Regions from separate parts of the Luteibacter sahnii genome, predicted to be linked through region 2. Evidence: riboswitches for the same ligand, from Rfam matches in the RefSeq annotation. Region 2 holds a riboswitch; each other region holds the start of a gene.

Region 1 (2,258 bases), on a different contig from region 2:
TGGAACGGATCGCCCCACGCGGACACCAGCGGCAGGCCGAGCGCTTGGCGGAACGCACGCACCGGCGCCGTCCACGAGCGCGTCGCCACGCGTGCGGCGCGTTGCAGCCACGCCCCCCGGCGCGACGACGCGCGCACGTAGCGATCGAACCACGCCACGCCGGTCGCCGGCGGATCGTCGGCGGAAAGGAACACCGAAGGCGACAGCACCGCCGACAGCCAGGCCAATGGCCGGGTCTCGCCGAGGATCTGACCCGCGAATGCCAGCGTGGTGGTGACGATGGCGTCTGCCCCGGCGCAGACCGGCGCCAACGCCGCGTAGCTCGCCGCCACGTCGACCGCGGCGAGGTCGCGCACGACGAAGCGTGGCCCCCGCACGGGATGGAAAGCGCGCGCGGCGAACGCTGCCTTGTCATCGGGCTCGGCGATGCCCGTGGCGTTGATGAACTCCAGCCCGGCGGCGGCCACCGCCTGCTGGTGCATGCCGTGCGCGCCGACCGTCACCTGGTGGCCACGGCGGACGAGCTCCCGGCCCACGGCAAGGAAGGGAAAGAGATCGCCCTGCGATCCCACCGTTGCGATCACGACATGGCCTGGCTTCATGCCCCCCATGGTGGCGCATTTGACTTCCGCCGTGCGGACGACTAATTTCCGGGTCGCCAGCGGTCTTTATCTTCGTATTCGAATACAAAGATAAAGCTAAGAGGGAAGCCGGTGGGAATCCGGCGCTGCCCCGCAGCGGTATGTGGAGACGAGCCCGTCAAACGCACTGAAAGCGTCCGCGCTTTCGGGAAGCGACGGTCGAGGCGGCATCGACGATGCCACATCCACGAGCCCGAAGACCTGCCGCCAGCCGGGGAGCGACGTCTCTCCGTCCGACCTGGGTCCGCTCCCGCCGGGGCGGCACCGGTTCGCCCGCGGGGGCGAAGGTCGACGGTCAGCACCACGCCGCCGGGCTCGCGCCGGGTGGCACGCGGCTTGCCGCCCTTCCCTCCTCTTTGCCACTGAAGAGGATGTCCACTCATGCCACACGTTACGTACCTCGGGTTTCCCCGGATCGGCCGGCGCCGCGAACTCAAGCGCGCGCTGGAGAGCCACTGGAAGGGAGACACCACCACCGACGACCTGCTCGCGGTCGCCGCCAGCCTGCGCCGGCGCCACTGGAAGCTCGCCTGCGACGCGGGCGCCGACAGCGTGCCCGTGAACGACTTCTCGTTGTACGACCACGTGCTCGACGCGGCCGTCGCGGTCGACGCGATTCCCGATCGCTACCGCACCCTGCAGGCGCGCGACCCGCTGGCGGCCTACTTCGCCATGGCACGCGGACACCAGGACAGCGGCGTCGACCTGCATGCCCTGGAAATGACCAAGTGGTTCGATACCAACTACCACTACATCGTCCCCGAACTCGTCGCCGGCCAGGTCTTCGCCGCCCGTCCCGGGAAGCTCGTCGGGGAGTTCCGCGAGGCGGTGGACGCCGGCCACCGGGCCCGCCCGGTGCTGCTGGGCCCGGTGAGCTTCCTGCGCCTGGCCAAGACGGTGGACGGCAGCGCGGCACTCGACCTCCTCGACGCCCTGCTGCCCGCCTGGCTCGGCCTGCTCGACGCGTTGGCGGACGCGGGCGCGGACTGGGTACAGGTGGACGAGCCCGTGCTGGTGCTCGACCTGGACGAGGCCACGCGCGCTGCGCTGCGCCGCACCTACGACGCGATCGCCGCACAGGGCCGCGTGCGCGTGCTGTTGGCGACCTACTTCGGCGCGCTGGACGACAACCTCGCCCTCGCCGGCGCATTGCCGGTCGCGGGGCTGCACGTGGACCTCGCCCGCGCACCCGGACAGCTTGAGCGCGTGCTCGACGCGCTGCCGTCCGATCGCGTGCTGTCCGCCGGGATCATCGACGGCCGCAACGTGTGGCTGAGCGATCCCGGCATCCTCCAGCCACGCGTCGCCCGGCTGCTCGAACGCGTGTCCGCGGATCGCCTGTGGTTGTCCACGTCGTGCTCGCTGCTGCATGTGCCGTTCGACGCCGAGGAAGAAACGCGGCTGCCGTCGCACATCGCATCGTGGCTGTCGTTCGCGCGGCAGAAGATCGGCGAGTTACGGTGTTACGCGGATGCCGGCACCGGCGACGCGACCGCGATCCGCGTCCTCGATCGGCAACGCGAAACCCTCGCCGCGCGGCAGGCCTCGCCCGAGGTGGTACGCGCGGATGTCCGGGCCCGCGTGCGCGGCCTCACGCCGCAATTCGCCCAGCGTCGC
Region 2 (2,258 bases):
CCTCGCCCCAGGTGTCGACGAAGTGCGGCACGATCTTCGGATCGAACAGCGACCAGTCGCCGTCGTTCTCCACGCGGCGCATGAAGAGGTCGGGTACCCAGTTGGCGAGGTTGAGGTTGTGCGTGCGACGGGCGTCGTCGCCGGTGTTCTCGCGCAGCTCGAGGAACTCCTCGATGTCGGCGTGCCAGCTCTCCAGGTACACGCAGGCGGCGCCCTTGCGCTTGCCGCCCTGGTTCACCGCGGCGACCGAGGCATCGAGGGTCTTCAACCAGGGCACCAGGCCGTTCGAGTGGCCGTTGGTGCCCTTGATCAGCGAGCCGCGCGAACGGATGCGCGAGTAGGCCAGGCCGATGCCGCCGGCGAACTTGGACAGCTGCGCCACGTCGCCGTACTTGGCATAGATGGATTCCAGCGCATCCTGCGGCGAGTCGAGCAAGAAGCACGACGACAGCTGCTCGTGCGCGGTACCGGCGTTGAACAGGGTGGGCGAGCTGGCGAGGTATTCCAGCGAGGAGAGCATGCGGTAGAGCTCGAGCGTCTCGGCCACGTCGTTGCCGCCGAGCGCGCAGGCGATGCGCATGAAGAAATACTGCGGCGTCTCGATGACGAAGCGCTTGGTCGGGTGGCGCAGCAGGTAGCGGTCGTAGACCGTGCGCAGGCCGAAGTATTCGAAGCGACGCGACGCGTTGATGTCGATGGCGTCGTTGAGCTTGCGCGCGTTGGCCTGCACGAAATCGCGCAGGCGGTCGTTGAGGATGCCCAGCTCCGAGCCCGTGGCGATGGACTGCGAGAACGACTGGATCTCCTGGCCGGCGACCTCCTTGTCGATGAACGCGGCGAGCAGGCGCGCGGCGAGCTGGCCGTATTCCGGCTCTTCGGCGGTGAGCGCCGCGGAGGTGCGGATCGACAGCTGGTCGAGTTCCTGGGTGGTGGCGCCGTCGTAGAGGCCGCCGATGGTCTTGAGCGCCACGCGCATCGGGTCGACTGAGTAGAGCCCGTCGGCGCTGCGGGTCACCGCGCGCACGATCTTGTTGACGTCGACCACTTCCTGGCCGCCGTTGCGCTTGGTGACGCGCATCTGGCCGGGGTTGTGCGGCGGGGTGAGGGCGAAGGCCGGCGGGGCCTCCTGGCGGTAGCCGGTGGCGGGTGCCTTGTCGGCGGCGGGGGCGGAAGGGGAAACGGCGGCCGTATCGGCCGTCTCGGTGCGCTCGCGCGCGGCGGAATCCATCGTGGTCATGTCTGGCTTGCCCCAGCAACTGGTTCAGACACCCGTCCGTGTGGACGGGGCTCGAAGCGGAGCGGTGGGGCAAACGCGGAAACGGCCGGGACGGAGCGCCGATGGCTCCGGTCACGACGCGCCTCCCCGCGGAAGCCGCCACTACCCTCGTCGACGCCGGTCGTGGCGTCGATTGCTGGCAGGTCTTCGGACTCGTGGACGGGGGCTTTCGCCGGGCCTACCCGGGGCTTCCCGGTCGTTATGGACCAGTGCCTCGTTCCGGGGTCGTTTCCACTTACCGCTGCGGGGCAGTTCCGGATTCGCACCGGATTCCCTATTAGTTCCGACGGGCAGTCGCGCCTCCTCGGACACCAGCGGGACACACGATATAGGCGGGGGAGGGGGAGGTCAACACAATATGTAGGGGGTTCGCGTATGTCCTTGATCGGCCGGGAGTGATCCGTCGTGGGCGGATTCACCGGCCGCAAGAAAACGCGGCAGGGCGGCGGCGCCCCTCCTGCTGAGAGGATCGCGGATCATCCTCCACCTTGGATTCACGGCGCGGCGCCCACGCTTTCGGGCAGTGTTTCAAGGGGCAAGCCCATGTATGTGAGAGTCCGCGCGTTCCACCCGATGACGGTGTTCACCGCCATCGTTTTCGGCCTGTTCGGTGCCGTCCTGTTGTGGGGCGGCCTCCAGCTGCTGCACGTGGGAGGCTCGGCGTATTACCTGGTCGCGGGCCTGCTGACCCTGCTCTCGGCGCTGCTGTTGCTGTGCCGCTCGCGCCTGGGCGTCTACGTGTTCTCGCTGCTGCTGATCGGCACCACCGCGTGGGCGGTGTGGGAAGTGCGCCTGGACTGGTGGCAGCTGCTGACCCGCCTCGACCTGTGGTTTGGCCTGGGATTGTGGCTGCTTCTGCCGTGGTCGCGTCGCGGCCTGAGCCCGGGGCGCTTCACCAACACGGCCCGGGGCACCGGCGGCGGCGTCCTGTTTCTCTCCCTGCTTCTGATGGGCGCGGTCGGCGCTGCCGGTGCGTTGCAGC
Region 3 (2,258 bases), on a different contig from region 2:
GAAGGTCGGCGCGTGGAAGGCGCTGCCGTACGAGGCCGTGACCTTCAGGCCCTGGCCGAACGCAAACCCATAGGCGGCGGAGCCGGTGGTGTGGTTGCCGAACTGGTCGTTGTGGTCGTGGCGGGCCGACAGCTGGATCTCATGCGGGCCGAACACGCCCTGGTAGAGTGCGAACACGCCCGTGTTGTCACGCCGGTCCTTCAGGTAATCGGTGTCGCTGCGCAGGCGCTCCTGCTGCAGGTCGACGCCGGCGCTGAGGGTCTGGCCCGGGGCGAGCGCGACGTCGTTCTGCCACGAGGCCTGATTGCGCCGCGAGTAGAGGTAACCGACGCGATACCTGTCCGGGTCGGTGACGATCGGCGCGAACGTCACCGGATCGCGCACCGTCTTGCCCAGGCCGTTGAGGTAATTGTCGGCCCGGTCCTGGTTCTGGCCCAGGGCCAGCGACATGCGCCAGCCGGCCATCACGTCGACGCCGAGCTTCGCACCGGCCACCTGTTGCGACCGCCGGGTGAGGTTCTGGAAATCGCCGTCGTATTCGATGGTGCCCTTGCTGCGCATCCAGGTGCCGGTCAGTTCCGTGCCGTCGTCCCAGCGATAGCCGCCGGCCAGCGCGCCGTTATAGGTGCGGTAGGCGTCGTCGTCCGGTTCGTCGGTGAAGCAGCCCTTGGACCCCTGCGCCGCGCCGATGCGGCACGCGTTGATGCCGGCCGTGTACTGGCCGCCGAGGCTGGCGTTGTACCAGCCGTGCGTGGTGCCCCCGGAGACGCCGACCTGGCCCTGGGTGTATCCGTGGCTACCCGTGCCGACCGACACGGTCGGTGCCGGCGGCTGCCCCGCCTCGCCGTGACGGGTGAAGATCTGGATCACGCCGCCGATCGCATCCGAGCCGTAGAGGCTCGAGCGCGGGCCACGCACGATTTCGATGTGGTCGATCTGTTCCACCGGGAGCTGTTCGTAGGCGGGCAGGCCGGCGCCGACGGTGCCCACACGGACGCCGTCGACCAGCACCAGGGTGTGCGCGCTGTTGGTGCCGCGCATGAAGAGCGACGTCTGCTGGCCGATACCGCCCGTGTTCGCCATGACCACGCCGGGCAGGCCGGTGAGCAGGTCCTGGACGCTGGTCGGTTGCAGGCGGTCGATGTCCTCGCGCGAGATCACGGTCACCGGGGCGAGCACCTCGTCGAGCGGGGTGGGCGCGCGATTGGCGGTCACCACGACCGGATCGAGCCGGTCGCCGGCGACGCCGTCGGCCGCGTGCGCGGAGGCGATGGACGACAGCAGGGCCGTCGCGAGCAGGGTCTTCTTCATGAAACGGGTCCTCGTCACGCTGCGATGGACGTCGCGACGGGAAGACGAACGACGCGCACGACCGGGGCCGCGGGCGGTCCGGATCCGCCCGCCGCGAATCGTCCGAATAAGAAAACGGCCGCATCTGAGAGGCTTCTCAGGCGGACGTTCGCGCGGGCCGGTCTCCGGACTCGCGCCGGCCATCGACGATGGCTCGCCGCCGGCACCTTCCCATCCTCAAGGACAGTGGCGTCGGCCGGCGGCGGAGGACCCAGGGGACCTCGCGGCGCATACCGTTGCGGGGGCAGTGCCGGCCTTGCCGCATTGGCGGCGCACCGGCTTCCCGTTTCATCCCGTCGGCCGAACGCCGGCCGGGACACCCGAACGGGCGCCACTTTAGCCACGGACGGGCGCCAAGTCACGAATTTCTAACGATCGCTTGACATTCGCAATCTTTTGCGGGTAGTTGGTCATCGATGTCGCCGGGCGCAAGTTCTTGCGCCGACAGGGGGCGGTCGACCCGGGGGATCCGGTCGGGCGTGGCGACATCGCGTTTGAACGTTGGGCCCGGCCGAGCCGCGGACGGGCCCTTTGGCGGTTCAATTCGGGGAGACACCACACCATGCAGATGTGCCATTCCGGCGGCCGCGCGCCGCGTCGCTCCACCCTGTGCCTCGCGCTGGCCCTGTGCTTCGCCAGCGGGTCGGTCATGGCCCAGTCCAATGCGTCCGGCGTCGTTTTCGGCCGCGTCGCGCAACCGGAGGGCGCCACGGTGCGCCTGGAAAACCTCGACACCGGCTTCGCCCGCGATACCGGCGTGGACGCCGAGGGTCGCTACCGCGTGCCGTCGTTGCCGATCGGCCGCTACAAGGTGACGCTGCAACGCGGCGGCCAGGTCGTGGAGAGCCGCGACAACGTGCAGGTGAACATCGGCGGCGGCATCGACGTCTCGTTCGCGGGCGCGGCCG

What was found. A riboswitch is a leader RNA that binds a small molecule or an ion and turns the genes downstream of it on or off. The one in region 2 is predicted to bind cobalamin.
Region 1: linked by a shared signal. The riboswitch ahead of metE (5-methyltetrahydropteroyltriglutamate--homocysteine S-methyltransferase) and the one ahead of PI246_RS11820 (ribonucleoside-diphosphate reductase subunit alpha) in region 2 are both predicted to bind cobalamin.
Region 3: linked by a shared signal. The riboswitch ahead of PI246_RS15775 (TonB-dependent receptor domain-containing protein) and the one ahead of PI246_RS11820 (ribonucleoside-diphosphate reductase subunit alpha) in region 2 are both predicted to bind cobalamin.

What each region holds. Positions count from the first base shown of each region.
Region 1 is NZ_JAQLOK010000002.1:885,565-887,822, forward strand. It holds gene PI246_RS09330 (glycosyltransferase) at 1-602, opposite strand, end outside; cobalamin riboswitch at 646-864, shown strand; gene metE (5-methyltetrahydropteroyltriglutamate--homocysteine S-methyltransferase) at 1,023-2,258, shown strand, end outside.
Region 2 is NZ_JAQLOK010000003.1:343,863-346,120, forward strand. It holds gene PI246_RS11820 (ribonucleoside-diphosphate reductase subunit alpha) at 1-1,237, opposite strand, end outside; cobalamin riboswitch at 1,398-1,607, opposite strand; gene PI246_RS11825 (glucose/quinate/shikimate family membrane-bound PQQ-dependent dehydrogenase) at 1,820-2,258, shown strand, end outside.
Region 3 is NZ_JAQLOK010000007.1:54,650-56,907, forward strand. It holds gene PI246_RS15775 (TonB-dependent receptor domain-containing protein) at 1-1,311, opposite strand, end outside; cobalamin riboswitch at 1,450-1,689, opposite strand; gene PI246_RS15780 (TonB-dependent receptor) at 1,913-2,258, shown strand, end outside.